DNA from 4 places in the Corallincola spongiicola genome. Region 1 is predicted to be linked to each of the others. Evidence: predicted binding sites of a transcription regulator. Region 1 holds the regulator's gene; each other region holds the start of a gene.
The links. Region 1 encodes sigma-54, which starts transcription at its own class of promoters, with help from an activator protein. Its sites were predicted from a motif close to GTTGGCACGNNNNTNGNNT; they were not measured.
Positions count from the first base shown of each region.

Region 1 (7,934 bases):
GGCGATCAATAGTGCCCAGATCAGACCATTTAACAGCCCGATTAATGCTTCTTTGCCTAGCAGCCAGCGCGAGTTGCTGTCACCAATGTGGCCTAATGCCATGCCGCGGATCACCAGTGTTAGGGTCTGACTGCCGGCGATCCCGCCCATGCTGGGAACGATGGTCATCAATACGGCCAATGTGGCCATCTGCGCTAAGGTGTCTTCAAACAGGTTACTGACAAAGGCCGCCATGAGTGCGGTCAGGAGGTTGATCCCCAGCCATACTGTGCGTCGTTTGGTACTTTTGAGAACTGGGGCAAAGGTATCTTCTTCATCATCCAGACCCGCCATGCTCATCATCGAGTGTTCGGCGTCCTCGCGGATAATGTCGACGACATCATCAATAGTGATACGGCCCAGCAGGACTCCTCGGTCATCAACCACGGGCGCGGAGATCCAGTTGTAACGTTCAAACATCTGGGCAACTTCCGTTTCCTCCATGTCTGCAGGGATCTTTTCTGCCCCCGTGTCCATCACATCGGCAATGGTGGCGCTGGGGTTGGCGGTAACTAAGGTGGTAAGTGAAACTTGCCCAAGTAACTCGTCTCGAAGATTAACCACATAGAGGTTATCGGTGGCCTCTGGCAGTTCGCCTTTCAAACGCAGGTAACGCAATATCACATCGACAGTGACATCAGGGCGCAGAGTGACAGTATCCGTATTCATGATCGCGCCAGCGGTCTCTTCAGGATAGGAGAGGGCGGCTTCAACCCTGTGCCTGTCCTGCGCGTCCATTTGTGCCAAAATCTCGCGATAGACGCTGTCTGGGAGACCACGTAACAGGTTGGCTAAGTCATCGGTATCCATCCCTTCGGTGGCCGCTGCGACCAGTTCCGGGTCCATTAAGCGGATAATGCTGTCTTTTACATCTTCCGACAGCTCTTCGAGGATCTCGCCATGCAGATCAGGATCGACCAGCTGCCATAGGACTGCACGGCCCTTAGTGGGGGTAGACTCAAACAGAAGGGCGACATCAGAAGGATCCATCTCCTGCAAAATGCGGCGAACATGGATAAACATGCCGCTATCGAGGGCATTTTTTACCTCTTTTAATTTTTGTTGGGTAAGGTCTTGCTCTAAAGTTTCAGCCATCGCCTTAAGCCCTCCAATCGATTAAAAAAGTTCGATAGCGGAATTGTATCGTAACAACCAGAAAAATAGAGAGAATTTTTCTTTAACAGGTGAGGATTATTCGTTTTCGTCGAATCTGTCATTGATCAGGGACTCAACGGCATCCAGTGCCTGCTGTGCTTCATCCCCTTCGGCAACGACCTGGATCTCTTGCCCCATGCAGGTTTCCATCATCAGCAGTCCCATGACACTGGCGGCGGAAGCGGATTTTCCTTGATGCTCAATCATCACTTCGGCATCAAATTTGTTGACCAGCATGACTAACTTGGTTGCTGCACGGGCATGCAAACCCAGTTTGTTTTTTATCAGTAGTTTCTTTTCAATGCGTTGTGTCATAAAGACTAATGACCTAGTTCTCGGTGACGGATCTGAATTTCGTTACGTAACTCTTTGAACTGTTTTGCCAATGTTTCGGCAATGAACACAGAACGGTGTTGTCCACCGGTGCAACCGATAGCGACGGTTACATAGCTTCGATTGTTCAGTTCCAGATGTGGCAACCAGGTATTGAGTAAGTTGTTTATCTGCCAGATGAATTTGGCCACGATAGGTTGGCGGCTAAAAAACTGCTCAACAGGAGCATCTAATCCGGTCATGGGGCGTAGTTCTGGTTCCCAATGGGGGTTGGGTAAGAATCGTGCATCAAACACATAATCAGCATCTTGCGGAATACCGTATTTAAAGCCAAAGGACTCAAATACTAAAACCAGATGGCGATCAGCATTGCCTAGTAACCGTTCTCGTACCAGATCGCTGAGCTGATGTATCGACAGCTGAGAGCTGTCTATCTGAAGATCGGCACGGGAGATAAGCGGTTCAAGTAAGCGCTGCTCTGCTTCAATCGCTTGCTCCAGAGATACACCATGTTTGGAGAGTGGGTGAAGCCGTCGAGTTTCGCTAAAGCGCTGGATCAATGCACTTTGCTGCGCGTCCATAAACAGAACCGTACAGCGGCATTGCTGACATAAAAGGTCGAGAATTGTTTCCAGCGTATGTGGATCTTCGGGCAGGTTTCTGACGTCAATGCTGACGGCGATATCGCTATAGTGTCCACTTACCTGAGCAACCAGTGTCGGTAGCATGGCTACCGGCAGGTTGTCGACACAGTAGTGACCTAAATCCTCCAGTACGCGAAGCGCAACACTTTTGCCTGAGCCTGAGCGGCCACTGACAATTGTTAGTTTGGGTTTTGCGGCCACGTCAGTGCTGGTCATGAATCGGTGATGATTTCGTATAATTGTTGATCGTTAGCGGCACAGCGGAGCTGTTTGAGGACTTGTTTATCTGACAGTTTGGCGGCGATAGCCGACAAGGTCTTCAGATGTTCCTGACAACTCTGTTCTGGAACCAAGAGGGCGAAAATCAGATCCACCGGTTTGTTATCAATTGCATCAAAGGCGATAGGCTCATCGCACTGCAATAACACGGCGACTGCTTTATTGGCGTTAGTGATCCTACCGTGGGGAATGGCAATGCCGTTACCTATACCGGTACTGCCTTTCTTTTCACGTTCTAGAATACTTTCGAAAATGGCTTTGTGGCCATGTTCTGGCAAGTGTTTGGCTGCCAATTCACTGGCCATTTCTAATATTCGTTTCTTACTTGAACCATGGACTGCACTTCGGGTGCAGTCCAGGCTAAGTATGGATGATATATCCATAGACATCTCTAGTGAGCGTTTAGCTTTTCTTTGTGTTTTATTACTTGCCGATCGAGTTTATCGATCAACGAGTCAATAGCTGCATACATATCACGATGCTCTGCATTCGCAAAGATCTCTCCACCATTTAGGTGCAGTGTGGCTTCGGCTTTTTGGGTTAATTTCTCAACATTGAGGATCACGTGGACATTGTTGATGTGGTCAAAGTGGCGCTCTAATTTACTAAATTTTCCGTCGACATACTCTCGCAGAGAGTCTGTTACTTCTACATGATGGCCGGTAAGATTGATTTGCATAGACCTCATCCTTATTTAGTTTTATTGCCTGCTATAGCAAGCTTTTTCGCTGATTTGACGGTGGAATAGACAAGGATTCCCGATACTTCGCAATGGTTCTCCGCGCTACCTGAATTCCCTGATCTGCCAGTAGGTCAGCAATCTTGCTATCTGACAAAGGCTTATTAGGGATTTCTGCCGCCACAAGTTTCTTGATTAACGCTCTAATTGCCGTTGAAGAACATTCTCCGCCACTTTCAGTACTGACATGACTGGAGAAGAAATACTTGAGTTCGAAAATACCCCGCGGGGTATGCATATATTTTTGTGTGGTTACTCGAGAGATGGTGGACTCGTGCATATCAACCGCTAAGGCAATATCATTGAGTACCATTGGCTTCATCGCTTCATCGCCGTACTCAAAGAAGTCGCGTTGGAACTGTACAATACAGTTGGCGACCTTGAGTAGGGTGTCGTTACGACTTTCCAGACTTTTGATAAACCACTTCGCTTCCTGCAGGTGGGAGCGTATATATTGACTGTCAGTGGTGTTCTTTACCGTCCGGCTCATCGCTGCGTATTGCTGATTCACTTTCAGCTTGGGTACCGAGTCGGGGTTTAGCTCAACCACCCAACGTCCAGCTTTTTTCATTACCGACACATCGGGGATCACATATTGCTCATCACCGCTGATCACTGCGCTGCCGGGACGCGGATTCAACGATTGGATCACCCGCAGAACTTCACGGAGCTGGTCTTCTTTCAGTTTGGTCTTGCGCATCAATTGGCGATAATCCCGGCTGGCTAGCAGGTCAATATACTGGCCAATAACCTGGCGGCACTCTTTTAGCCAAGGTGTCTCTTTGGCAAACTGATTGAGTTGTACCAGCAGACACTCCTGCAATGTGCGGGCACCTACGCCAATGGGATCGAACAGTTGTACTCGCTTAATGACCGCTTCTACTTCATCAAGTTCGATATCTTCCTGCCCTAAAGAAGTAAGAATATCGTCGGCGGTGACCGTCAGGTAACCCGATTCATCAATCCCATCGATTATCGATGTCGCAATGGCTCTGTCGACATCTGTGAACGGGGTTAATTGCATCTGCCATTCCAGATGATCTTGCAACGACTCTGTGGTTTCGCCTTGATAGGTAAAGTCGGCGTCATCACTGAACGAGGAACCTGAAACGGGCGCTGCTGAAAGGTGGTCATCCCAGGTTGTATCGGTAGGCAGTTCTTCATTGATTTGTTGTTGGTTGAGCGCCTCAGATGTTTCCATGGCTGCATCTTCGCGCTCTTCCGACTGATTATTTTCAGCATTAGCCGTGGTTTGTTCCAGCTTGTCAGTCGCGGTATGGCTTTCACCATTAACTTGCTCACTGGTTTCTTCCGCTTCGTTTTGCTCGAGTAGCGGATTATTATCCAGCGCTTCTTGGATCTCTTGCTGAAGGTCGAGCGTCGACAATTGCAATAGCCGGATTGCTTGCTGCAATTGCGGCGTCATGGTGAGTTGCTGACCTAAACGTAACTGTAATGACGGTTTCATCTACTTCCGTGACATTTAAAATAATGCTGTTGCTGTCATCGTTAATCGGCACTCAAAAGAGCCCGATGTATCAACGCTGGTTACTTACACTATAGCCGGAATTGTTCCCCGAGATATACGTCTCGTACCTTTTGGTCGGCTAACACTTGTTCCGGTTTTCCTTCGGCGATTAACTCTCCGTGGCTAACGATATAAGCATATTCGCACACATCGAGTGTTTCTCGCACGTTATGATCAGTGATCAATACACCGAGACCACGGTCTCTAAGGTGTTGAATAATCTTTTTTATATCTGTGACTGAGATAGGGTCTACGCCAGCGAAAGGCTCATCCAGCAGCACGAACCTAGGTTCCACAGCCAGCGCTCTGGCTATCTCTACTCGACGGCGTTCACCACCTGACAGTGACATACCTAAGCTATCTCTTATGTGAGTGATGCTAAACTCTTCTAGCAGATGTTCCAAGGTTTCCGTGCGCTGTAACCGGCTTAACTCTGGACGGGTTTGCAGTACTGCCATGATGTTGTCAGCGACACTGAGCTTACGAAAAATGGAGGACTCCTGTGGCAGGTAACCGATCCCCTTGCGTGCTCTGATATGCATGGGTGAAAGGGTCACATCTTCATCGTCAATCGTGATGCGCCCTTTATCGTTGGGTACCAGTCCAACTACCATATAGAAGGTGGTTGTTTTACCTGCCCCATTCGGTCCCAATAAGCCAACTATTTGGCCATCATTCAGCGCTAAAGAGACATTCTTAACTACTTGTCTATCTTTGTAGCTCTTGGCTAATTGACTGGCTTTCAATGTCGCCATGGTTTATTCCTTATTTTCGCCGAGCTGTTGTTGCAGCTGTTCGGGGAGAAAAATGGTTGTCACGCGATCATCTTTATCTGTGCCACTTTCTGCGACCATTTTTTGTTTGGCGATATCGTAATGAATAGTTTCGCCTTTCACTACGCTGTCTTGCTGCGTCAGTACCGCTGCGCCAGTTAATTGGATAGTGTTATCTGCTAATCGGTAACGGATCTCTGCAGCTTCGGCATGCATTTTTTGGCCATTTTCCAAGACCTGACTGAACTTCGCTGGTTTACCGACAGCGATGAGCACCTCTTTTCCTGCGCCTGCGGATTGCTCAACCTGCAAAGTGTCGGCAAAGATCTGTAATGTGCCTTGATTTACCGTGACGTCGTCAAAGAAGGAGATAATGCCTTTTTGAATATCGATACTTTGGCGTTTTGCATCCACGCGGACTTCTTTATTAAAGTCACTTTCAACGGCGCCTAGGGAAGCCGATGTGGTCAGCAATAAGCCGACTAAGCTGAAGGTGAATCTATTTTTCAGGTTCATAGGTCGCTTTTACATCATTTAGCACTTCGATGTGCTCTTGTTCGACGTTGCCCTTTAATCCAACTCCATCGAGTCGGTAGCCAGGCCCTTTTACTGTGACTGGTTGATCACTGCTGACATCATTGGTTGTCAGGTCTATGTCAACATAATCTGTCAGTAAGGTATTGGTTTGATTCTGTGCTGTTAGCATGGTGATCACAACATCTTCTGATAAACGCAGTAGGTTGTTTTGCTCTAATTCACCATGGCTTGCGTTTAAGGTCCAACCAGAACGCTTACCGCTTGGGTAGACGACTAACTTGGGCGCATCAAATTGCGTAAGAGTCATCGAACCAGTGTAATACTTCATGTTGCTGGCCCAGATTTGATTCTCTAGCTGACCCTCTTGGTTGTAAATCCTGCTGCGCAGTGTTTTGGCCGTATAGTCAGGCCGCTGTTGTCCTTGATTGTTCGCATTAATATCGATCTCGGACTTTAGCAAACTCTGATAGTAGTAGAGCCCGATGGCAGCCCCAAACAGTATGACGGTAAAAAGAATAACCCGGTTCATATGCTCAAACCTTGGCTTGTCTCTAATTTGTCTTGTGCTTGCAAAATTAGATCGCACACCTCTCTCACTGCTCCTCGCCCACCCGGGATCACGGTTTGATAGTGGCTAAAGCGATGGAGCATGGGGTGAGCATCTTGCACGCTGATGGCGAGTCCGACCTGTTGCATCACCGGGGCATCAACCAGATCATCGCCAATATAAGCGCACTGCTCTGGCGTTAAGTTGGTCGTGGTAAGAAGGCTGGAGAATGCTTGCACTTTGTTATCTTGGCCTTGGAAAATATGAGCAACACCCAAAGCGGTCATGCGCTGTTCAACGATATTCGATTGTCTACCTGTGATGACGGCAACCGCGACGTCTGAGGATTGCAGGGCTTTAATGCCATACCCATCTCGAGTGTGGAAAGCTTTTAGTTCTTCGCCATCGTTGCCAAGATAAATTCGGCCATCGGAGAATACGCCGTCAACATCGCAAATCAGTAGTCGAATTCGCGCTGCTTTTGCCAAGATGTCGGCTTTAACATGGCCATAAAGTGTCTGAACGGTTTCTGTCATCACTTCTCTCAACATGCTTCTTTGGTGCGCTATAGCCAAGCTTAGCGTAAGTTACTGAATAAAAGGATCTGGTAACCGATAAAGCAGGCAGCTAATAGGCCGCCTTCCCATTTGGCCAATATCCGTTTACCACGCCAGCCATAACAAAAAATGAACAGCAACACCGTTACCCCAATCATTATCGGTATATCGCGATACAAGGCTTGCTCGTCTATTTTACCTGGCGCCAATAGCGCTGGCATGGCAAGTACAGCAAACAAATTGAAGATGTTTGAACCGATAATATTACCCAGTGCCAAATCGCCTTCATTTCGCAGGGCGCCGGCCACACTGGCGGCTAACTCCGGCAAACTGGTGCCAATGGCGATGATCGTTAAGCCAATGACTAGATCACTGACACCAAAATAGTGGGCCAGTTCAACCGCGTTTGTGACGAGAAGCTCACTGCTGCCTAATAACAGTAGAAGTCCAATGGCCAGCCACAAGACGGCTTTGGCTGTGGGAAGATCGCTTGGGATCTCTGCTTCAGCCTCCGTAATCAGGGGATCTCCAGCCTTGGCTTCCTGCATCGATATACGCATCATCAAACCAGTAAATGCAATCAGACCGGCAACTAACAAACAACCATCAATGATGCTGAGGTTGAGATCGAGAAACATCGCACTGACACCAAACGTAATTAGCAGCAAGAGCGGGAACTCACGTTTGAGAGTGGCCGAGGATACTTTCAACGGGCGTACTAAGGCGGTAATTCCCAATACCATGGCTATATTAGTAATGTTGGAACCTAATGCGTTACCCACCGCCGTGTCGGGGTTGCCATT
Region 1 is NZ_SHLY01000004.1:238,426-246,359, reverse strand. Features, by position in the region: gene mgtE (magnesium transporter) at 1-1,134, opposite strand, end outside; gene EXY25_RS13295 (HPr family phosphocarrier protein) at 1,231-1,509, opposite strand; gene rapZ (RNase adapter RapZ) at 1,515-2,387, opposite strand; gene ptsN (PTS IIA-like nitrogen regulatory protein PtsN) at 2,384-2,833, opposite strand; gene hpf (ribosome hibernation promoting factor) at 2,842-3,129, opposite strand; gene EXY25_RS13275 (RNA polymerase factor sigma-54) at 3,161-4,657, opposite strand; gene lptB (LPS export ABC transporter ATP-binding protein) at 4,747-5,472, opposite strand; gene lptA (lipopolysaccharide transport periplasmic protein LptA) at 5,476-6,006, opposite strand; gene lptC (LPS export ABC transporter periplasmic protein LptC) at 5,990-6,556, opposite strand; gene kdsC (3-deoxy-manno-octulosonate-8-phosphatase KdsC) at 6,553-7,110, opposite strand; gene EXY25_RS13250 (calcium/sodium antiporter) at 7,152-7,934, opposite strand, start outside.

Region 2 (7,934 bases), on a different contig from region 1:
CAATAACAAAGGCGAATTTAGGACGATTAATAAAAACCTGACTGATCATAAGTATGTTCCCTGCCTAAAATCAGCCTTGATTTTCGAATGGTGTGGCTTCTGCCATTTGGGTTTCAACCTCTAACCCTGGACGCACTTTTTGCAGCCCTTCGATGATGATCTTTTCACCGGCTTTGAGACCTGACTCCACGCGCCATTTAACGCCGTAGCGCCCGGACATTTCCACTTGCCGTTTTTCCACCTTATTGTCGCTGTTAACGACCAGAACAAAGCGGCCCAATTGATCTTCCTGGATAGCGACCTGGGGTATCAGTAGTGCCTCAACTTGCTCTGGCACATTGACAATTGCAGTGACGAACATGCCGGGCAGTAACGCTTTGCTGGGGTTAGCAAACAGCGCTCGGACGGTGACGGTGCCTGTGGTGGGGTCAACGCGGTTATCGACAAAATCGATCTGACCCGTCTGTTCGTACATCTCGCCATTGGGCAGCCGCATCTCGATGACTAGGTCAGATGCCTTTATCGCTGACTCGCCATTATCACCACCGTCATTGCGGTACTTGGCGATAACCTTCTCACTGGCCTGAAAGTTGACTTCAATAGGATCTAAATTGACCAGGGTTGCGAGTGAGCGTTCGGGGGAGATGAGATCGCCTTCGGATACTTTCGAGCGGCTCATTCGGCCACTGATCGGCGCGACAATTTTGGTATAACTGAGATTGAGCTTAGCGGCTTTTAATGCCGCTTTGGCCCGTGAAACTTCCGCTTCGGTATCTAGCTTGTAGCCGGTCAGTTCATCCATCTCTTTGGCACTGATGACGCCAGCAGCGAAGATCTCAGTGCCGCGATTGTAATTGCTGAAGGCAACCTTTTTTGCCGCAACGGCTTGCTGTAACCGAGCCTCCGCTTGAGCAACTTCGGTGGCGTAAGTGTCAGGGTCAATTTCAAACAGCAGATCACCTTTGGCGACATCGGCACCTTCTTGAAACACTCTTCGTAGCAGTAGCCCAGAGACACGAGCGTTGATGGTGGTGTCTTCATTGGCTTGGGTACGACCAACAAACTCACTGTTAGGTGTAATGGATTCAACACTGGCTTCAACCACGATGACACTGGGTTTCGGTGGGGGAGGAGGGGCTTGTTTATTGTCGCATCCCGTAGCTAGCAAGAGTCCTACTATACAAAGTTTCCAGTGCAATGTTCCGTGTACTTTGTTCATATTGAATCTCAAATTACGTCTAAATGTCATTACCCAGATGATAATGGTGAGGTCTATTTCGGAAATGTTGTTTAACATCCCATCATGATGATTCTAGCCATGAGCTGATGCTGCAAGACGGTGGCTAACTTTATGAATCAGCGCATTTTTTCTGGCTTTAAGGATAGACGATATTCTCTATGAAAAACCATGAATTTGATAAATTCATTAATGAATCAAGTCGCTTATCGAGCTTCCACTAGATTTAGACTGTGCTCGTTAGAAAATCGGCGTGTTGTCTGATGTGAACTGATGCTGCGATGTCACGCTAGCCGTGTTGATAGCGTTGCTGCCAACTGTTCACTCGACTTTGCAGCGGTGCTTTGATGGGAATGCCTGAATCCAACGTTTGATTTAAGTTCAGAATATCGCCGGTGCGTTGGTAGTCAGCCATACCCGCGCTATTTGCCCAGTAATAGATCCCCCAATTGTGCAGATCCCAGGCAGAATCATAAGGGTTGTGCTCATAATCGACGTAGAATAGCTGGTTGTCGGCGCAGACAAAATTGGCTGGAAAGTAGTCCAGATTCAGGCCTGCATGTTGGGCGATTTTTGAGATCTGATAGAGCTGTGGCAACACTGTTTCGACATTGCCATCTGCAATAAGGTCGTTTGCTAATACGCCTTCAATGTATGACTTGACCAAAAATCCACGCTGTTCATCGTGACTGAGTAACTTAGGTACGGGTATGCCCAGGCGGTCTAGGGTGTGATAGGCATTCAGTTCAACCGTGACTTTGTTTTGATTGCCAAAATCATAATAGGGACACGGTTCGTCGTGCATCATTTTAACCACGTAATTGCAGCCGTTGTTGGTGGCTAAATAGGAGTAGGCTGATTTACCTCGGCCGAGAAATGCGCTGAGTGTCAGTAATCCTTGCTCGGTGTCTATCGAAGTGCCCACGAGCTGTCCAGAAATACCCATAATTTGCCTACTTTATATGCACATGACGTTGATTTTATGGTCAAAGCACGGAAATGGTTTGTCTGAAGTCAAAGCGAGTGGGTTTAGAGAGCAGCTATAGCATTTTAAAACAGTCCACTACTGCTGTGGCGTCGAATAATTTAACAGACTTGTACTATTTTCTGATGCTAATGCATTGATTATTATTCGTATTCAAGTGGTTATTGATATTGGCTCGTGTTTTGCTAAAGGTCCTGTTTCAAACAAAATTTCTAATAAAAAATGAAAGCATGGGGAAGAAGTAAATGAAAAAATTGATGTTAATTGCGGGTTTAGCCGCATCGATGTCCGTCACGGCGCAAGCGGGTGTTTTATCTTTCGATGATCTCACGACTGATACTGGGTTCACTGAGCTTTCAGGAACCAATTATGGTGGCCTGAACTGGAGTTCTGATTTCTACATTTTGCATACCCCGAGCTATACGCAGAGTGGTTATAAGACCGGTACTGTGTCTGGTGAATATGTTGCTTTAAACGGCTTTGCAAATGATGTCTCGGTTGCAGACGGCGTCTTTGATTTTAATGGTAGTTACCTCACTGCTGCCTGGAACGATGGCTTGAACATCGAGGTGACGGGCTTGTTAGCGGGTGTGCAGCAATATCAATCGATTGTGGAAGTCGATACATTTGGTCCCACATGGTTTGATTTCAACTTTTTTGGTATTGATGAATTAAAGTTCCGTTCTTTTGGTGGTGTGCAGAATGGTCAGCTATCCGGATCTGGTACTCACTTTGCGATGGACGACTTCACATTTAATCAAGCAGCCGTTCCTGTGCCTGCAACGCTAGCACTGCTAGGTTTAGGTTTGCTGGGCTTTGCTGGTCGTCGCCACGCCAAATAAGTGGTATAGCCTTTGTGTCGCGATATAAAGGTGAGTAATGAGCGCTTCGATAATCTGACGTCGAGGCGCTTTTTATTTGCATCAACTTACTAACAATAAGTTGGTCAATTAGACAATATAGTGGTCTATACCATCACAATCTAAATTCAAATCTCTACTTCTTCATTGAATAGTTCATAAAAATCAATCTGTTATACTTCTGGCTTACCCCTTGCAGTCTACAGTCTGGAATAGTTAAACCTACTAAGGGATAGTTGTATGAAGAAGACCTGCTTGCTACTTGCATTGGCATTACCATTGACATTAACCGGCTGTGTTATCGCCATTGGCGGTGACGGTGATCGCACCAGCTGGAGTTCTGACTGGGAAGATCGGGAGCGGATGAACCGCCAGAAATTGGAAAAAATGGAAGTGGGTGTGGCGCTGGATCAAGCGCAGATAACCATGGGTACCGCTGATTTTGATGAGAAGCTGGTGAAGGGCGATGACAACTATCGCTTGTTATATTACCGCACTCAGCGCCAGCAAAAAGATGGTATCACCAGCAAAGATGAATGCACGCCGCTAGTGTTCAAAAATGGCCAGTTGATTGGTTGGGGCGACAGTGCGGTAGCGCAGATCTAACAGAGCGATCAGGGTGGCAGTCTATAGGGCGCAGCTGCGCCCTATTACTTTGCAATGACAATAGTTAACGAGTCGTCTGACTCAGTTCATCCAGCTGTTTGGCGTTAAGAAAACCTTCTGCCGCTCCTTTCTCGCCAATCTTCCAAGACGCAAAGCGCACCGCTTGTTGCAGTGCCTGATAGGGATTGCCTAGGCTCAGCCAGCCATGTACAAACGCTGAAAATAGCGCATCACCGGCACCGACAGTATTGATGATTGGTCGGGTCGTGATGGCGGGTGCATGGTAGAACTGACTGTCTTCAGCCACAAACATCAACGCACCTTCGCGGCCACGCCCCATGACAATAATTTGGTTGTGGTAGCGTTGATAGAGCTCACCAATAAAGGCCGCTGGCTCGCGGCCGTGCAAGCCTTCGTCGCTAAGGAAAAGGATATCGGCGGCTGCCATAAAATCTCGATTGTAGTCGTCATCAGGATCCGCCAGCACATGGACATCGGTGGCGATGGGCCTACCACTGGCTTTCACCTCTGCGAGCAGGGCGCGGTTGTAGTTGATGTTACACATCACAGCTAACTGGCATCGGCGCAGCTTTTCATCGAATAGCTGGCTATCAAACTCAGTCTCTTGGATCTGCTTTAGATCCACATGGATTTGGCGTTGGCCGTCGGGGGCATACAGGATCACCGATGTTGGGGTTTGCACCAGTGTGCGACATACACCGTGGTGGCTAATGCCTAACTGTTTGAGCTCTGTCTCGACGATGGGGGCGTTGACGTCGTTGCCAATCATCGAAACCATTTCCACTGGGTGCCCCAGTGTATGTAACGCTTTGGCAACGTTATATCCCACTCCTGAGACCGTCGTATTAATGCGATCGAAGGCATAAGTGACCGGAAAGTAGTTCAAGGGGAAACCATCGATAGCCAGTGTGGTCTCAATATTGATTAAGCCAGAGACCATGATTTCAGTTGCCATAAACGTGTCCTTACGAAGTTGTCGACCAGTTATAGTCATTGGGTTCACTGTCACCAGTTCGCTAGAGGCCCTTTTTAGCAAACCTTAAGTGTTGTTGTCTTTTGGCTAGATCATAGCGTTGAGTTTCGGGTACCGGCAGCAGAAAAAATGTCAGCGTTGATTAACAGTGCTTGCTTACTGTGACGAAGGCGCTAACGTATTGATTAATAAATATTGAAATTTCACAAGCTAAGGAATTTACCATGGCTGGATTAGCGCCAATGACAGAGCAGGCTCGCACGATAGCAAGACTCATGGCGGTAGCCATGATGGTGTTAGGGGGGCTGGCGATTATTCTGCCGTTTGCCGTAGGGATCGCGGCAGCGATTATTGTTGGTATTGCGATTACTTTGACTGGCGTTATGGGGATTGCGGTCAGTAAACGGATGAAACAAGCGGGCTATCAAACCATCTCCGGTTTTCTTTATTGGGGCTATTTGATTGTCGGCGTATTGCTGATCTTGATGCCAAAACTGACTCTGGGATTGGCCGCCTTCATGTTGGGTGCATTTTTTGTCTTTATCGGCGTGCTGAGCTGGCGTGCAGCGCAAAATGATCTGTCTGCAGCGACCACCAAAAAAGTCAAAGGTGCATTAAGTATGCTGCTTGGCGTGGCAATTGTGCTCTCTGGGGCGAGTGGCATTGCATGGCTGATTGGTGTTTGCTTCGGCGTGAGTCTGTTTATGCAGGGAATGAACGTGTGGTCTACTGTGTCCCGTTCACCGGTGATGTTTGAAGCTGACAGCTAGCGCTTGTGGATCTCCCCTCTCATTCGAGAGGGGAACAAAACAAAGCTATGATTAACCGACCAAATTAGTGATGATCTGGCGCTTCGCCAGCGATCTCGTTGCCATTAGCGCGACCTTCGAGAAACGTTTTCGCATTGTCGAGGGAGGTTTCAGCAATCGCTGTTAGCGCCTCGCTGGTAAGGAATGCCTGATGGCCAGTGAAAATCACATTGTGGCAGGCGGACAGGCGGCGGAAGACGTCATCCTGGATCACTTCGTCAGATAGATCTTCAAAGAACAGATCCTGTTCATTCTCGTAAACGTCCAACGCCAAGCCGCCGAGTTTGCTCTGCTTTAATGCGTCGATTGCTGCCACTGAATCGACCAGTCCTCCGCGACTGGTGTTGACTAACACGGTGCCGGGCATCATCTGTTGGAATGCGGTGGCATCGAATAGATGTTGATTTTCCGGCGTGAGTGGACAGTGCAGAGTGATCACCTGACTCTGGGAAATTAGCTCTGGCAGCTCGACATAACGCCCACCGAGGGCTTCAAACTCCGGGTTGGGATAGGGGTCAAAGCCAAGCAGGTCGCAGCCAAAGCCTTTCAGAATACGTGCGGCAGCCAAGCCAATTTTACCTGTGCCCACTACACCCGCCGTGCGGCCATGCATGTTAAAGCCGGTTAAGCCTTCGAGGGAGAAATTGGCATCGCGGGTGCGCTGGTAAGCTTTGTGAATACGTCGATTAAGGGTCATGATGAGAGCGATGGCGTGTTCGGCGACCGCTTCTGGAGAGTAAGCTGGCACTCGAGCCACGCGCATACCGAGGCGTCTGGCCGCGTCCAGATCAACATTATTGAAGCCAGCGCAGCGCATCAATAGTAGTTTGATACCCTGACTTGCCAGTACTTCCAGGGTTTCCTGGTCCAGATTGTCGTTAACAAAGGCGCAGACGGCGAAGGCATGTTGGGCGAGGGTGGCCGTCTTAGGATTCAGGTGAATATCAAAATATTCCAGCTCAAAACCGAATTCACTATTACGCAGGTCAAAAAACTCACGGTCGTATTTTTTGGCGCTAAACAAACAGATTTTCATAGTACCTCAGTTTTCTTAGCCACTTTCTTAGCAAGATGGGCAGCAAAGGTTTGCTGCCAGGGGAGGGTGAAAATATAATGCAGATCACACTTTAATGGGAGTCTGTTGTGACGTTTCCTTCCCTTTGTCGTCATATCGCAAGCTACGTGAGTAGTGTTTTGATCCTACTTCTCTGCCTTTTTGTCGGCCAGTTGGCGGCAAAATATTCTGGCGGTGTGCTCCCCGGCAGCATTGTCGGCATGATCTTTTTAGCCTTGTTATTAAGCTTGGGGCTGGTGAAATTGCATTGGGTTGAGGCCGGAGCGAACTTCCTGATCCGTTGGATGGCTTTGCTATTTGTACCTATCGGGGTTGGCTTAATTGATAATCTTGAGTTGCTGGCAAACAGTCTGGTGGCGATCTTGCTTACCTGCTTACTTGGTACCGTGCTGATTATGGCCTTAGCGGGTTGGTTGTTTCAGGCGTTGGAGCGTCGTCAATGAGCGATTTAATGATGCCGCTGTTCTATTTTGTGCTCACCATTATGGTTTATCTGGCTGCGGTACATCTGCAGCGTCGGATCGAACATCCACTATTGAATCCGGTGTTAATCACTCTGTTGGTGCTGGTTTGTCTGCTGCTGGGGTTGGGTATCCCCTATGTTGACTATCAAGCGGGAGGGCATTGGTTAAGTGATCTGTTAGCCCCGTCGGTGGTGGCTCTTGGTGTGCCCTTGTATAAACAGATAAAGCAGATCAAGCGTGAGTTACCGGGCGTACTGCTGGTGGTGGCGTTGGCGACAATTTTCGCGCTGACCAGTACCGTGGTGTTAGCCATCTTGGTGGGTGCCGAGGCAGAAATTGCTATTTCGTTAGCGCCAAAGTCGGTGACCACACCGATTGCGGTAATGATTGTCGAACAGATGCAGGGCGAGCCATCGTTAGGTGCGTTAGCTGTGATTGTTACCGGCTTGTTGGGAGCGATTGCGGGTATCCCTTTGCTTAACTTGATGGGGATCCGTGAGCCTAAGTCCCGAGGCATTGCGATGGGAACGGCGTGTCACGCCTTAGGTACGGCTCGTATCGTGCAAGAGGGGGGCGAGCAGGGCGCCTACAGTGCACTGGCACTGGTATTATCTGCTACCATCAGCGCCATACTTGCGCCCATTTTGGTACCTTTGATCCTGCAATGGATAATTTAATGCCCTTACCGATACACAGCGACACCCCGGAGCGTCGTGATCACCTGCAGCAGCTGGTGTCGCAGTGGGGGTTTGTGCCGATGCGCAAACAGCCTGATTCAGGCTTGCTACTGTATCTGGATGCCGAGCGCTTGAGCTTGAAAGATCTCGGAGACAAGAAATTGGGTGCTGTGAGTGTCGATTTTACCGACGGTGCAGCACGGCATCGCCGTTTACACGGTGGCGGG
Region 2 is NZ_SHLY01000003.1:64,337-72,270, forward strand. Features, by position in the region: gene EXY25_RS10645 (efflux RND transporter permease subunit) at 1-49, opposite strand, end outside; gene EXY25_RS10650 (efflux RND transporter periplasmic adaptor subunit) at 71-1,219, opposite strand; gene EXY25_RS10655 (BUD32 family EKC/KEOPS complex subunit) at 1,527-2,183, opposite strand; gene EXY25_RS10660 (PEP-CTERM sorting domain-containing protein) at 2,468-3,064, shown strand; gene EXY25_RS10665 (DUF3192 domain-containing protein) at 3,323-3,688, shown strand; gene EXY25_RS10670 (carbohydrate kinase family protein) at 3,753-4,664, opposite strand; gene EXY25_RS10675 (DUF308 domain-containing protein) at 4,907-5,452, shown strand; gene EXY25_RS10680 (2-hydroxyacid dehydrogenase) at 5,517-6,527, opposite strand; gene EXY25_RS10685 (CidA/LrgA family protein) at 6,635-7,009, shown strand; gene EXY25_RS10690 (LrgB family protein) at 7,006-7,707, shown strand; gene EXY25_RS10695 (class I SAM-dependent methyltransferase) at 7,707-7,934, shown strand, end outside.
Region 2: the regulator sigma-54 is predicted to act here: its motif matches at 2,392-2,410, upstream of EXY25_RS10660 (PEP-CTERM sorting domain-containing protein).

Region 3 (7,934 bases), on a different contig from region 1:
GAGGGGCTTTTTTGTTTTCAGTGCGTTTAGCGACGGCCCTTTAGTGTTGTCATCAAGCTGAAAGAGTCGTCAATCAGGGCTAGATACAGACCAACGCACAAACATTCTTGGTAGAGATTAGATCCATTCACCTAGCGGTCAGACGATAAAAAAAGCCCGCATCAACAAATGCGAGCTTTCTATATTTTTACTGCAGTAATTAACTTCTAACTGTTGGATTTCAGTTCTTGGCGAGTAAAATTAACTAAGGGGAATTTGCGCTATGCACCATTGAGAACCTTGAGCCTTTGTTTGACTTCATTTGCCTGTTGAAAATCGACACCGAGATTTAGTGTGCGCTCAAGAAAACGTATCTCTTGCTTCTTGTTGCCGCTTTTTTCAAAGCTCTTCGCGAGATTGAGCAGATCTGTTAACTCCAGTTGCACGCCCTGTTTTAGCGCCTCGAGGTAGTTAAGCTGTGCCTTATCCCAGTTCCTTAAGCTATAAAACGATTGTGCTAAGACCTTGGTTATTTCAGGGTGTTGTGGCAGCAATGTATGGGCTTTCTGGGCATTTACTAGTGCCTCGTTGTTACGCTTTAATGCGAGTTCCGTCATGGCTATCTGGGCAAGGAAGACGCCATTTTTGGGATACTGACTACTGAGTGTTTGGTAGTAACTTAGCGCGTCTTCAAATTTTCCGCTGGTAAACAGTAGATTCGCTAACCTCACAGTTAACTCTGGCCAATCTTGGCGTTTTAAATGGGCTTGACGATAGCCGCTTAGTGCCGCATCTGCGCCATTGAGAAAATATTGAATATCCGCGACTTCGAGTAGTGGAATAACCCATTTAGGGTTGGCATCTTGAAATGCGCGATAGGCGCGCTGTGCGCTATCGCTATCACCGCTCTTCCAATGGCCTCTCGCCAGGTTGATTTGGTATAGCGGATTTTGGTTGTTAGTTTTGTCCGCGAGGAGCATGGCAAAATAGCCTTGGCGGTACAGGTAGTAACTATAGGCGACACTTGACCAGCTAGCGTTAGTGGCTGTGGCAACTTGTTGGCGGATCGACTTATCTTTCAAATCGATATAAAGATTCGATAGTGGTAACAGATCTGTTTCTGAGACCGTCGCCTGCACCGCAATCCGTAACAGTTGGTGCATTGGGTCGTTTGGATCTATTTCGATAAGCTTTGCTACTGTTGATGCTAACTTTTTCTTATCACTCTCGTTATCAGAATTAAGTAACATCAGGCTAGCGAGCTGTAACGGTTCACGACTATCTACAGCCTTCAGCTTTTCTAGCTGTGAATTAGCTGTCTTTAGATCGCCTTCACGCCAAGCTATCAATGCTAAGTCGAGCATTGCGACATAGTTTTCGGGGTGGCGAGTGAGGGTCTCTGTAATGGCTTTCTTGGCGGTACTGGGTTGGTTATCTATCATCGCAACCGCGCTGAGTACCATAGATGGTCCAACATCTTCGGGGGCAAGCTTCTGCCAAATTTGAGCATACCGCTTGGCGTCATGCAGTTGACTGGTGGCTAAGCTTAACTTGGTGACCAACACCGTTGCGCCCAAGTTATCGGGTTTGGTGGTCAATGCGATCTTTAATGCTTTCGTCGCCTCATCGACTCGACCTTGTTGGAATAAGATTTGGCCTTTTAAGGTTTGTGCTGAACTGCCAGTTAGTGGAGAGTTAAGGAGCTCCAGAGCTTGATAAAACTGCCGTTTCTTTGCGTAGCCTGTCGCTGCCAAGAATGCGGTAGTGTCATGTAAGTTTGGTGCGAGTTTCTTTAGCTCGATCAGGTGAGCACTTAGGGCTTGGTCTTTACCTTGCCCGAGTAGAGCTAAGATAAATAACTGGTGTCCGGTCAGATCCGCTGGGCGCTCGGCAATCCACTTGCGAGCAGCTGTTTCTGCATCCAGATAATCTTGGTTGGATATTAGTGTCAGTATCTGGTTTCTAGAGGTTTGAGAGTAAAGCCCTTCAGCGACAACTTGATTTAGCCAGCTAAGATCGTTGACGCCTTTGCCTGTTCCTAAATCAACCATCCCCATTTCATTGGCGCCGGTAAAAGCCTGCTCCAAATATTGCTGAGATTTAGTTTCTGTCAGATTGATAGGGGCTGCAATAACAAGACTGCACAGGCCTACACTGAGCACTGTTACACGTGCCATCGTTAGTAGTAAACGGCTCATCTGTAATTCCTTTACGCTTAACCGAACTAACATTCTAGAATAAAAAACGGCGGGAAAGATCCCCGCCGCTCTCAGTTTTAGCGCAGCAATTACTTACGGCGACTACGTGCAAATAAACCACACAGTGATAACCCCAATAGCGCTAATGGTGCTGGCGCAGGTACATCTTGGGTAAATGTTGCTTCACCTTTTACGTGGAATAAGGCAACAAAGATGTTGTCATCATTGGATGGATTATCTGTATCGACGGTAATATTGGAATCACCATCGTTAATGAACGGTACTAAGTTATAGCGTTCGTCATCTTCACCATAATCATTAGGGTTAAGCAGATCGTCATCATAACCACCCATGGTGATTAATGAGCCGTTATCTTGTACTTCACCATCATCCCAGTTACCTGCGTTGTTGGTTAATAGTTGACCATTAACATCGACATTAGACTTCTGGTTACAACAGCTAAAGCTGATGCCGAGCCGCATTTCAGCAAAGAATGCGGGATCTGTGGTATCTACCGGATCAGAGAAATTCACCTGAGTAGTATCTCCGTCTAGTGCTGCGCCACCATCCAAGATCGCAACTGTTGATAGCTCTAGTCCCGCCATCTCATAAACAACGATCAATGCTTCACCGTCTGTTCTGCTATCGGATTCCTGAAGGCTAAAGTCATAAACGCCGCCTGGGCCACCATCGATTGTCGGTTTAACCAGTGCCGTCACATCTTTGCGACCGGTACGGAAATAATTAGGCAGTGATGGTGGAATGGGATTAACGTACTCTTGATCCCAGTTGTTGATGGTTGTGTCACCAAATTTGACATCCGCCATTGCAGTGGGGGAGCTATACATTGCTGAATAGAGATATGCGGCAACTACTGTAGCGCCTGCAGGGACAGAGGCTGAAATAGTGCCGGATTGGCTCGTACCGCCCCAACCATCGGACGATACGCCATAATTACCAGTAAATGTTTGAAAGGTCGTAAGTGAAGCTGATGCCATCCCTGATACAGCTAAAGAAGCAACAACAGCACTCACTTTTAGGAGTTGCTTTGCGGTTTTCATCGTGTGATTCCTTAATAATATTGCAAATTTCCATATACAGCTTGGTGTTTTAGCGACGGCATAACACGGCATATGCATCGCTGTCATTGATAGCAAAGCAATATGTTTGCCAGATAGATTTTTGCTTAAAAATCACCCTGGTGGGTTACAACAAAAACTTATATATATATGTCCTGTAAAATAATTAGACACCGATCGCTTTGTAACTCTTGGGTATAGCTTTAATAGGTCCTACAGGAATAGTAAGTACTTAGCTTTATGAGGCAGTAACCTAAAGATTTAACACTGTTTGGAGCCCGACATGTTTCGTTATTGGCGCTGGTTAGGTGCGGTGATGGTTTTGCTTGCTGGTGTTGTTCTTGCCAGTGATTTTTCTGCGTTTGTTGGTGCGGACAGCATGATGTCCGGCCCTTTGGCCTTACTGATGTTGTTGATCTTTTTCACTGCCTATCTATTGGTGTTCTTTGAACAGCAAACTGGCATCAGTAAAAGCAAGCCGATGATCTTCAGTGCGGGATTGTTGTGGATGTTAGCTGCCGTGATCGCATATCAGCATGATGTTCCCCATGCAGAGATCCGTTTGGCGGTAACGAATAACCTTGATGAATTTGCCGAACTCTTTCTATTTCTTATGGTGGCGCTAATCTATATCAAGCAGATTGAAGGGCGTGGACTGTTCGAACTACTGAAAAGTGGGTTAGTGAGTCGAGGTTATGGCTATAAAGGTCTATTTTGGCTAACCGGTAGTATTGCGTTCTTTATGTCGGCACTGGCCGATAATTTAACGACGGCCTTGGTGATCGGCTCCGTGGTGATAGCGGTGGGAAAAGATTCACCTAAGTTTACCTCTTTGGGCTGCATTAATACTGTTGTTGCCTGCAATGCGGGCGGCGCATTTTCTCCGTTTGGAGATATCACCACCTTAATGGTTTGGCAGGCTGGCAAGATTGAGTTTGTTGGTTTTTTGCAGATCTTTTTGCCCTCACTGGTGAGCTTCCTGTTGCCAGCGGTGATTTTGACGCTGTTTTTGCCTTGCGGCGCCCCCGCCATCAGCAGAGAGAAGGTGGTGTTGAAACGCCATGGCAGGATGTATTGTGGTTTGTTCCTTGTCACCATCGTACTGGCTGTGGTTTTTGAACAGCTGTTGGGGCTACCGCCCTATCTAGGAATGATGACCGGGTTGTCAATTTTGATGCTGGCCATATTTCTACGTAGTCGCCGCCTGCCACTATCAGACCCCGATCGTGAGCATAACCTGTTCTCAGAGTTACCTGAGGCGGAATGGGACACTTTAATGTTCTTTTTTGGGGTGATGTATTGTTTGGGGGCACTTAGCTTCATCGGTTATCTGGCTTGGGTTTCTGACGCACTTTATCTCGGCTATGGCGCTGGCACAGCCAATGTTGTTGCTGGCCTGATCTCTGCTGTGATTGACAATATTCCTGTGATGTTTGCGATCCTGCAGATGAACCCTGAAATGAATGATTTCCAATGGCTACTGATCACCCTGTGCGCGGGGATCGGTGGTAGTGTGATGTCGATAGGCTCTGCTGCTGGTGTAGCGTTAATGGGCATTGGGAAAGGCCATTATAGTTTCTTAGGGCATCTGCGTTGGTCATGGGCAATCTTACTTGGCTATGCAGCCGCGGTGGCTACCCACTATCTGGTTAATGGTTGAGTGCGGTGTAGCAGGAACTTAATAGCTGGTGAGGGCTCTAAAAATTTAGTGGTTATGCCGTGATCCGCTTCGCGGCACTGAACGTTAAAAGCTTGTTAATATAAAATTCTGATCGGCAAGCGCCGTTATGTTCAGAACGGTAAGGACAGGCCGATCTATTTCATTGCATGGATGCCTCTTGTGGTTTGACGTAAGAGGTGATGTATGACTTTTTTCCATTTGACCCCTGAAGAAAAGCGCTACCCGTTGGCTAATATTGCCGCTGTTATTTGCGGTGTTGTTGCCTTGATGTTAGTGATTATTTGTTAAATCTAAATAGATTAAACCGATAAAAAAGAGTAAGGCCGCTAGCGGCTTTGCTCTGAGCTTGTGCTGCAAATCTATCTTCACCAATGGCTTAGTTGCTTCATTCAAGCGCTTGGTGTATTCCTCAAAGTTATCTGGGGGCAGGGCAAGCCTGCGACCAATTCCGCTGCAAGTTTACCTCCTCTAGGCACCAGTACTTTGTGTGATAAGCGGCGATCGTTTTGTTACGTAACCCTCTCCTAATAGCTGTCGCAACAACTTGCCACTCAGCTGTTTAGCGGATTTAGTTATGCTTGCCATTGATCTGTTTACTTATGCTAGCGTATGCAGACAAGCCAAGAATTAACTAACTGAGAGAGAAACAATGCTTCGACTTCCCTTTATGATACTGACGGTCTGTTTATCTTTTTCTGCCTGGGCAGAGCTGACTGAGCGTGAGGGCTTGGTCACCGCAGGTGGCCAGCCATTGGTGCTGTTAGGCTCCGGTGTGGAAGTTGGGCAGCCTGCACCAGAATTTAAAGTCGTAGATAGCAAGTTTGCACCGATCTTGCTGAGTGACTACCAGGGCAAAACTGTGCTGTTATCTGTGGTGCCGAGCATTGATACCGGTGTTTGTTCTTTGCAAACCAAACGTTTTAACAGTGAGGTGGCGAAGCTGCCGGCAGATGTGATTTTAATCACTCTGTCTACGGACCTGCCATTCGCTCAGAAGCGTTTTTGTGAAGTGGAAAATGTCGACAAAATGCCTGTGCTGTCCGATGCGGTATGGCGCAACTTTGGTGAGCAGTACGGTTTGTTGATCAAGGATAGGGGTTTGCTGGCGCGTGCTATCTTAATTATTGATAAGGATGGCAAGCTACAGTATCAGGAGCTGGTCAAAGAGGTGAGTGAACACCCTGACTATGATGCCGCTCTGGTGATGGTTAAGAAGCTTCATCAGGACTAGCTTTGCAAAAATCAAAAGGGGTCGTTATCGACCCCTTTTGTTGCGCTATGGTGTATCAGCTGCGCTGATTTCTACTCAATTACCGGCCGTTTATGAGCCACTCCTTGATGGCAATCGATACAATTCATATTTTGGCTAAGCATCTTTTGGTGATTGGTTCTGACGCGGATCGGTTGGGCCTCGCTATCCCATCTTTCAGGTGTATGACAACTGCGGCATTCACGGCTGTTGCTGGCCGTCATATCTCGCCAAACGTGCTCGGCTAAGCGTAATCGCTCCTGTTCAAAATTCTCTAGGGTGACAGTTTCCATCAACTGATAGTAGATATCAGCGGTGGCTTTGACTTTGACAATCATTTTGTCGACAAAGGGTTTTGGCACATGGCAATCGGCGCATGTGGCAATGACACCTGAGCGATTGTTGAAATGTACCGAGGCCTGATACTCCTCGACAATGGTATCCCGGCCAATATGGCAGCCATAACAGAACTCATTCGTGTTGGTGAAGTCCATCACACCGTGAAAGGTCACCACGCCCAAAGCACCTAACACCAACGCGATGAAACCACCGATAGGGATCCCTAATAGCCAACGGCTGCGGGTTTGCTTCCATAATCGGCTGGGCTTTCTATGCTGGTTCATAAAAATCCTTGCTGATAGGTAAAAAGCGGATCAGCTTTCATTCAAGCTGATCCGCAATGCTAGGTGCTACTTATTTGCTCTCGCTTTGGTAGCGCTGTTTAAAAGCCTTCTGTGCTTCTTGGCGCTTTTGTTTGATATCTGCAGGCTCTTTACCCGAGAACCAAGCGTGTTCAGGTCTGGATAAGATCTCGTCGAGCAGTTTTCGCGCTTCTGCTGCTTGTTCTTTCTTGCCTGCATGCTCTGCTTTCTCTACCACTTCCAGGTATTGAGGTACCATCTCAACGTAGAAGCGTTCAGCCACTTCAAACATGCCGTGCCACTGCACGTAATCAGGTGCCATCATTGCTGCACCATGGCGAGCGCGGCGACCTTCATGGTGCCAGAGGTAGAACCAGGTCCACTCAATCTCTTCATCGAATTGGACTTCGGTTAACATCTCATTCTTCGTCAGCAGATCCATCATAGATTTACCCGGACGGGCGAACTTCTCGTTATACAGCACCACTAAATTATCGAACTGAGTATAGAAGTTCTCGATCCAGCCACTGGTGTGGCAGGCACTACACACGTTCTTCATATCAGCACGGCGCTCTTCCCAAGGCTTCACTTGCTTGCCTTGAGCAATCGCTTTCGCGTCGACTTTTTCCGAAATTGCAGGACGTAATGTCCAACTAATACGAGCGCCGACGTCATGAGTTAAAGGTAGCTCGCGAGTGGCTGACATATGGCAAGTGGCACATGTGGGGGCTGCATCATAATCTTCGCCAACTATCCATTTCGCTGAACCCAGATTCATATGCTCAACGTTGGCAAAGAAATTAATACCGTGCTTGGATTCTTCGTAGATCTCTTTTTGCGGATGGTCTGGCCCTAGGTGACACTTTCCGCAGGCTTCAGGGCGACGGGCCTGAACCATGGAGAACTCGTGACGCTGGTGGCAGGCGCTACAAGCACCAACTGAGCCATCAGGATTGAGTCTGCCAATACCTGTGTTGGGCCAGGTGGTTGGATCAAGGTCGCCGTTAGCTAATACTTTGACTTCGGCACCGTGACATTGCCAACAACCGCTGACTGCTGCGGGGGATTGGCCGTTAAAGCTCAACTGTCCCTCCACCGCCTCGGCGA
Region 3 is NZ_SHLY01000003.1:157-8,090, forward strand. Features, by position in the region: gene EXY25_RS10385 (tetratricopeptide repeat protein) at 261-2,177, opposite strand; gene EXY25_RS10390 (PEP-CTERM sorting domain-containing protein) at 2,267-3,238, opposite strand; gene nhaD (sodium:proton antiporter NhaD) at 3,540-4,916, shown strand; gene tpx (thiol peroxidase) at 5,587-6,168, shown strand; gene EXY25_RS10405 (NapC/NirT family cytochrome c) at 6,240-6,809, opposite strand; gene EXY25_RS10410 (multiheme c-type cytochrome) at 6,880-7,934, opposite strand, start outside.
Region 3: the regulator sigma-54 is predicted to act here: its motif matches at 3,334-3,352, upstream of EXY25_RS10390 (PEP-CTERM sorting domain-containing protein).

Region 4 (7,934 bases), on a different contig from region 1:
TTGGTGCGCTGGTGGTGTCTTTGTCACTGATGGATCTGGTGATCGCCCTGCGTCACTCACACCGGATTGACGTTGCCATCGTCACTCAGCGACAAGCAACTGCGCAGGATCAGCTCCCCTATTTGAATGGTTGGAATGTCGGTATATCTTCACTTTCTTCGAAGGATCGCTTTCTGCCCATACTGGAAGAGACTGCGGCAAAGGTACCATTAGATAGGTTGTTTGAGGGCGGTATTACTGCTGTCGCAGAAGATAATATTCGGCTGTCTGCGGTCAAAATCAGTGACAAGGTGGCGCATCTAAATGATGGCTATCTTATCCTGATTGACGATATTTCTGAGCAGAAAGCGGAGATTGAACGTTTTCGCGATAACAGCGTACTGCTTTCTGCCATGGTGATGTTGGGTGGTTTGCTGCTGGGCTTGATCCCTATTTCACATGTCGTGGCCAGAACCAACGTGCTGGCAAAGATGATGCCGATGGTTGCCGAGCAAAAGTTTGAACAGGTGCGGGCGTTACTGACTCGCCGGCTTAGGCTTTATCGTGATGAATTTACAGTATTAGAAAGTGCCGCTGAAACCCTTAACGAACAACTTGAAAGCCTTGGGCACAAAGTAGAAAAACGAACTCATCAGCTTGAACGGATGGCGATGTACGATGAGCTCACTGGGTTACCTAATCGACACTTACTGTTGCAAACGCTGCGAGACGACGTACTCAATATCGGCACTGATTATCAACAGTTAGCTGTGGTGCTTATTGATCTCGATGAGTTCAAACGGATCAATGACACTTTGGGTCATGATGCCGGGGATGAGCTGTTGAAAGATATCGCTCAACGCCTGCAGCGCTTTGAGCACCTCGCTCGTGAGACCGTGTTTTTGGGTCGTTTTGGTGATGATGAATTCACCCTGCTGCTTAAACTGCAAGACGATGAGCAGCTGACTCGCCAGTTACAACAGATCCGAGAGGTAATAAGAGAGCCGGTTAATTTACGTAACGAGACGCTGGTGATTAACGGCAGCTTAGGCATTGCATTGGCTGATTCCGGGCAGCTAACGGCTGAGGAGTTAATGCGCCAGGCTGATACCGCGCTTTATCAAGCCAAGTCGAATGGTAAGAACCAATATCGCTTTTTTGATCCGGTCATGGCTGCAGATGCTTATAAGCGTTTGGCGATGGAGTCGGAGCTGCGACGTGCTGTACAAGAGAAAGAGTTTTGCCTGTTTTTGCAGCCACAAATTGCCTTGACCGGTCGAAAGTTGGTGGGTTTTGAAGCCTTGATCCGTTGGCGTCATCCAGAAAAAGGTCTGGTATTTCCCGATGAGTTTATTCCGCAACTGGAGAACAGTGAGCATATTGTCGCTGTGGGTTATTGGACCATCGAGCACAGTATGGCGATCCTGCAACAGCTAAAACTGCAGGGACTTCCCGATATTAAGATCGCTATCAATTTAACCTCGCATCAGTTTGATGATGAAAAATTGGGGGCCTTTATTTCAGATAACCTGGCCAGATATGGTTTGAAAGAAGCGCAGATTGAACTGGAACTGACTGAAAATACCTTGATTGGGGATATCGATAAAGTGCTGACCCAGATGCAGGAGCTGAGAAAGCGCGGGGTCTCCCTGGCGATTGATGACTTCGGTACGGGCTACTCTTCACTAGAGTATTTGCGTCGCTTACCAGTAAACATTCTGAAGATTGATCGCTCTTTTGTGATGGATCTGGACAACGATGAAACGGATCGGCAATTAGTACAAACTATTTTGGCGATGGCGAAAAATATGCATATGGATGTCGTGGCAGAGGGGATTGAGAAACATAGTCATATCGACTTTCTGGCGGAAAGAGGCTGCGGCTATGGGCAGGGCTACTTTATATGTCGGCCAATCGATGAGTTGCAGTTGATGATCGCAATTGATAAGCATCTGATCGACGGCCGTTGGCTTGGCTGATTGCGCGTCGTTATGGTTTTAGGAGATGTCATTGTCGTTAGTGGGGTTCTCTGTTTCTTCTGTTGTTTCTGTGCTAACTGGCGCTTCTGATCCATGTGCTTGCTCTATTTGAGCTTGTTGCTGCTCACGCACTTTTCTTTTTTCCGCTTGCCGCAATAGGTACAAGGTGTCACTTCCTAGTCGTTTACTGACGTGGGGCGGCAAATCATCCAAAAGATAATCCCCTTTCTGCTCGACCACTAGCTTGAGGTATTTGGGGATTGATAGCCCTCCAACCTTGGTGATCCTTATCTGTTCTGATAAGTGGCGCATTACCCTGTTTACTGCCGCGTTGGTAAATGCAAGCAAGGCTTTATCGTTGCGGTCGCCTGTTCTGTGGGCATACTCAATAAACTCTTTAAGATGGCGAACATGGATCAAGCGACGCATGTTGGCTGGATCCCACAAGCTAAACTCCATCTTGGGATTTAGGCGCTGATATTCGTCTATTTCGTTGTCGCCAAGGTAGGGAAAGCAGTGAACTTCAAAGCCCCAATCAGTAAACAGTTGATAGACCGCCAAGCGGGGCTTGTGTAGTTGTCTGGTGGCAGGATCTGTGAGTAGCTCTGAATTCCAATGTCGACGATTTAAAATATGCTTAAGGGCATGATCAAAGCCCTGTTTGAACATGCCGTCTAGATCTGCCGCTGCCGAGGCAATCTTTTGGAAAAGGGGAGGTACATCTCCCCAGGTCGCTTTGTATTTTTGTTGCGTGATCTGCTTTAGTGTCAGACCCTGAGGAGTCGATTTAGCCGTTGGCGACAATGGTTTGTTTCTCATCATGAACCTAGTCTGCCAAATATAGCGCTGTCATCTGCACTTGGCTATTGTCTGGGCCACTCAATCAGGCCGCAATTCTTCGACGTCGCATGCGCATATCTTTAATCACAAATGCTGGACGAGTTTGTTTCAGGTAACGAATTTGCTCTTCGGTCATATCGCCGACAGGTAGCTGCAATACGCGGCTGGTCAGCTTCGGACGTGCCCATTGATGAAGTGCGAAACCTTTATAGGCATCGGTTTCTTTCTCATCCGGTGCTGGATTCCGCAGCAGTACATGCGCTTCGAGTAGAGCTCTTACCGCCGGCTCATGGTCTGGTAGCGTAATGGTGCTGCGACGTTGAATAAAAAACTCTCGCAGGATAGCTCGCTCTTGGTGATCTAACATTGTCACTTTTTCGTCGATCGCTTGCTTCATCTCTTGGCGACGTCGGCGGTTGAGCACCCAAGAAAAACTTTCCGAGGCGGTCTCGCAGATGAAAATTGCTGACACCAGAAAGAAAGCGATCCCCAACATGGGAGAGATCTCTTGGATAATTTCGGTCAACCCAAAACGCTCGATGATACGTGCTGGGCTAAACAACATTAAGGCGCATAGTGCCCAGATCCAAACCAATAGCTTTCTTGGTTGTAGTATTTGATTCCAGCTTAGTTGCGACATGATATTCAATTCCGTCAAAGTGATGACACTCTTCTGGATAAGCAAGCTTCGTGCCCAAAAAATTAGTTAATTAACTGCTAAGTAAGATCATGCTCCCGAATTGACAGATAGTGCTTGAGCTAGATAAAGATTATTATCTATAGTCTGTTTAAGATTAATAGCTTGCGTATGGCAGGCAGCAATTGAGGCGGGCCGTCGGTGTCGCATAGTACAAAATCCTTGCCCGAACATGGCCATCTCACTGCGTGTCACGAATGTGACCTATTAGTCAATCTTCCCCATGAACGGGTTGGCTATCGTCTTAAGTGTCCCTGCTGTGGTTATGTGATAGTTGACACTCGCTATGATGCCTTAGGCAAAACCCTTGCCGCTTCCCTCGCTGCGCTTTTGTTATTTATTCCTGCCAATCTGCTGCCTATTATGGCGATCAATATTGGCGACATGGGGCAGAGTACAACCGTATTGCAAGGCGCCAAATTGATGTGGCAAGCGGAGTATTTCTGGGTTGCCTTTATGGTGGTGCTCACCGCTTTTATTGTGCCGCTGTTGGAGTTGAGTTTGTTGTTAAGCATTACTGTGCTGGCGAAACTGCGACGAGGTATGGGATTTGTGGTCAGCGCAGTCAAGGTTTATCAGAAGATCCGCAGTTGGGGCATGTTGGAAGTGTATATGTTCGGCATTTTGGTTTCGATTGTGAAACTGGTCGATCTGGCTGATTTAGTGGTCAACGGTGGGCTTTACTGCTTCGGTGGCTTGCTGTTTTGTTCAACCTACGCTGCCGCGAGTTTTGATCCACATGAAGTATGGGAGATCGTTGATGAAACCAAACACTGATCCAGAAACGCCAGCGGCCAGTGGAAGGGCTATTCATCGTGGATTGGTGTTGTGTCACGATTGTCATAAATTGAATCGCTGGGATATCAAACAAGCTTACGCAACGCAGCGTTGTGGTCGCTGCGGGGCCAAGATGCATCCTCGCAAACCTAATTCTTTAGCGCGTACCTGGGCTTTGTCTATCACCGCAGCGCTGTGTCTGATACCTGCCAACATTCTGCCTATTATGACCATTATCAGTTTCGGCAAGGGGCAGTCAGACACCATCATGTCCGGTGTTATCGCTTTGATCCATTATGAGATGTACCCCATCGCGTTAGTGGTGTTTATCGCTTCGGTGGCGGTGCCCGTGATGAAGTTGTTGGGGATCTGGATACTTTGCTTGTCGGTGCAGTTTGGCTGGAATAGCAGCCCTCGGCAGCGAACCGTGTTGTATCGGATGGTTGAATTTATTGGCAAATGGTCGATGTTAGACGTGTTTGTTATCGCCATTCTAGTTGCATTAGTTAATTTAGGGGCGCTGGCGACGATTGAAGCTGGCCATGGCGCTACCGCATTTTGTTTGGCGGTGGTGATTACAATTTTTGCGGCTGAAAGTTTTGACAGCCGATTGATTTGGGATCAGGAAGAGAATCGCAATGAGTGACGTTGAAAGTAATAACGACCAAAGCAATTCCGACGATATCGCCGAAGCGTTAGTTGAGAAGCGGAAAGGTATCCCTATGGTCTGGCTGTTGCCACTATTGGCGTTGGCCATTGGCGGTTGGTTGGTCTACAAAAGTATTACCGAAGCTAAGCTGCCAGTTAATATTGCTTTTGATACGGGTGAAGGGATTGTCAAAGGTAAAACCGAAGTCCGCTACAAAGGCTTTACTATCGGCGTGGTCGATGACCTGATTATGAACAAGACGCTTGATGGTGTGACCGCTGTGGTTCTGTTTGAGCGCGATGCCGAGCGCGCCCTTCGCGAGGGCACCCAGTTTTGGTTGGTTAAGCCTGAGGTGACTTTGGCCGGCGTGTCTGGTCTCGATACTCTGTTGTCTGGCAACTACATTGCCGTCGATTTGGGTGATAGTAATGGTAAGCCAGCAAAAGATTTCGTAGCCTTGCCGAAAGCGCCGCCGATGGACGATAACACGCCGGGTCTGCATATCACTCTCTATTCGGAAACACTCGATTCTCTTGCTATAGGTTCACCGCTGTTATATCGCCAGTTGCAAGTCGGTTCAGTTACCGATTACAAGTTGGAAGAAGATGGTTCTAAGGTCAGCGTCAAAGTCCATGTTGAACCGGAATACGAAAAGCTGGTGACGAAGAAAACCCGCTTCTGGAATATCTCCGGCGTCGATATTCAGGGAGGGCTAGACGGCTTTTCTGTGGATGTCGGTTCTCTAGCAACCATCGTTGCTGGTGGTATCGCGTTTGGTGATGCTTCCGGCACTGGCGACGCCAGTGCCGCTGAAGATGGCGATACATTCAGCCTTTTCAAAAATTTCTCTGAAGCTGAAACGGGGATCTCCGTTAAGGTCCATTTTGAAGATGCCAGCGGTATTATCGAAGATAAAACCAAGGTTAAGTTCAAAGGACATAATATTGGTATCGTGGAGGATCTTCAGTTTAACGAGGATCTACGTGGTGCCACAGCAGTCTTGAACCTAGACCCCATGGCCGAGCGCGCCTTGATGTCCGACACACGGTTTTGGGTGGTTCGCCCGACGTTAACCGCCGGCGCTGTAGAAGGGATGGATGCGTTACTCTCGGGGCCATATATTTCTGTCGCTCCAGCCTTAACTGGTGAAGCGACCCGTGAATTTGTTGGCTTGGACGATGCGCCACCGATCAGTTGGGATGTGCCGGGGCTGCACCTAATTCTGAACTCACCCTCAGCCGCTTCTTTAGAACGTGGCAATCCTATCTTTTATAAGCGTGTCGAAGTGGGAACAGTGCAGAGTGTCGACCTGCAGGACGATGGTAAACAGGTCAATGTAACTATCTATATACACGAAAATTATCAACATCTGGTGAATGATAAGACCCGCTTTTGGCATGCCGGCGGGGTGGATATTGAAGGCAAGCTAAGTGGCATTAAGATCCGCACCTATTCTCTTGTTTCGATGCTTTCTGGTGGTCTTGCTTTTGATACGCCGCCAACGAAAGAAGCCCCTAAGGCGGTGCGTAATGGTCACGAATTTAGTTTATTTGAGAGCTATGGTGACGCTCATGCAGATCGTATTGATAGTCAGATAGACACCTCGGCGCCGGGTCGATATCTGGTGGTGGAAACGCCAGAGCCTGGTGGATTGCAAATTGGTGCGCCCGTTGATTACTTGAACTTGACCGTGGGTGAGGTGATCGGGCTGGAATTAAATGACGCTAACGACGGTGTACGTGTACATCTGCGGATTGAGCCGCGCTTTGCACATCTGGTTCGTGAGGGCAGTCATTTTTGGCGTAGTGGCGGTATTGATGTCTCTGGCGATTTAAACGGCATTACGCTTCGTACGCCTTCATTGGCTGCGCTGGTTCTGGGGGGGGTTAGTTTTGATACACCAAAAGAGCATCTACAGTCGGCATTGGCGAAAAATGGAGCCACCTACCTGCTGGCTGATAGCTACAAAGCTGCTCATGAAAAAGGACTAGAGATCAGTATTAAGTTTGCCGACGGTGTCGGTCTTAAAGCCGGATCAGAGCTCAAGCTTGAGGGGATGGTGATTGGTCGGGTTAAAAAGGTCACACTGGATGATTCCCTATCAGGTATTAACGCTGTGGTGTTGGTAGAAAAATACGCCGAGCAGATTGCCCGTCATGGCAGCCAGTTTTGGATCGTGCAACCGCACCTCGGGCTGGTTGAAACCTCCAATTTAGATACGCTGATTAGCGGTGTATATGTGCAGACGATACCGGGTGACGGTGAGCAACGATTGAGCTTTGAAGGGTTGCAAAGGGCGCCGCAGCGAACACTTACTGCTGAAGGTCTGAATGTTGTGATCAAAACGCCGCGCCTGAACTCGATGAAACGCGGTGATCCTGTGCTCTATCGTCAAGTGGAAGTTGGTGAAGTCATGGGATACGAGTTGGCAGATACCGCTGATCATGTGCGGGTGTTTGTAAATATTCGTCCCCGTTACCAAGCTTTGGTGCGTGATAACTCGGTGTTTTGGAGCGCATCAGGTATTAATGTCGATGCCGGTATTTTTAGTGGCGTTAAGATCCAGACAGAATCGTTGGAAAGCATTCTGGCTGGGGGTATCGCGTTTGCGACACCTGAGCAGCCTGGTAAGCAAGCCGCGGATGGCGATAGTTTTATGTTGCGTGCCGAAGCCGATGAAGCTTGGCTGAAGTGGGCGCCAACGATTGCTTTGGACAGATAATCGGTGTCGAGTTATTACCTATGTAGCATCGGTAGCAACATTGATCCAGAGTTACATGTCGAGCAGGTAATCACTGAGTTGGTGACACGCTTTGGGCGTGTCACCCTTAGCCCGTTTATCTATACCGACCCTGTAGGGATCGCAAGCCAGCGCCGCTTCCTGAATGCGTTGTTTTGGTTTAATACCGCACAGCCCGAGGGAGCGGTCAAAGCCCAGTTTAATGCATTGGAAAAGAGTCACGGTCGTGACCGCTCTGATTCAGAGCGCAGTGTTAAAGACCGAACCTTAGAC
Region 4 is NZ_SHLY01000002.1:474,766-482,699, forward strand. Features, by position in the region: gene EXY25_RS07865 (putative bifunctional diguanylate cyclase/phosphodiesterase) at 1-1,958, shown strand, start outside; gene EXY25_RS07870 (hypothetical protein) at 1,977-2,780, opposite strand; gene EXY25_RS07875 (superinfection exclusion B family protein) at 2,842-3,438, opposite strand; gene EXY25_RS07880 (paraquat-inducible protein A) at 3,637-4,272, shown strand; gene EXY25_RS07885 (paraquat-inducible protein A) at 4,256-4,918, shown strand; gene EXY25_RS07890 (MlaD family protein) at 4,911-7,643, shown strand; gene EXY25_RS07895 (2-amino-4-hydroxy-6-hydroxymethyldihydropteridine diphosphokinase) at 7,647-7,934, shown strand, end outside.
Region 4: the regulator sigma-54 is predicted to act here: its motif matches at 3,478-3,496, upstream of EXY25_RS07875 (superinfection exclusion B family protein).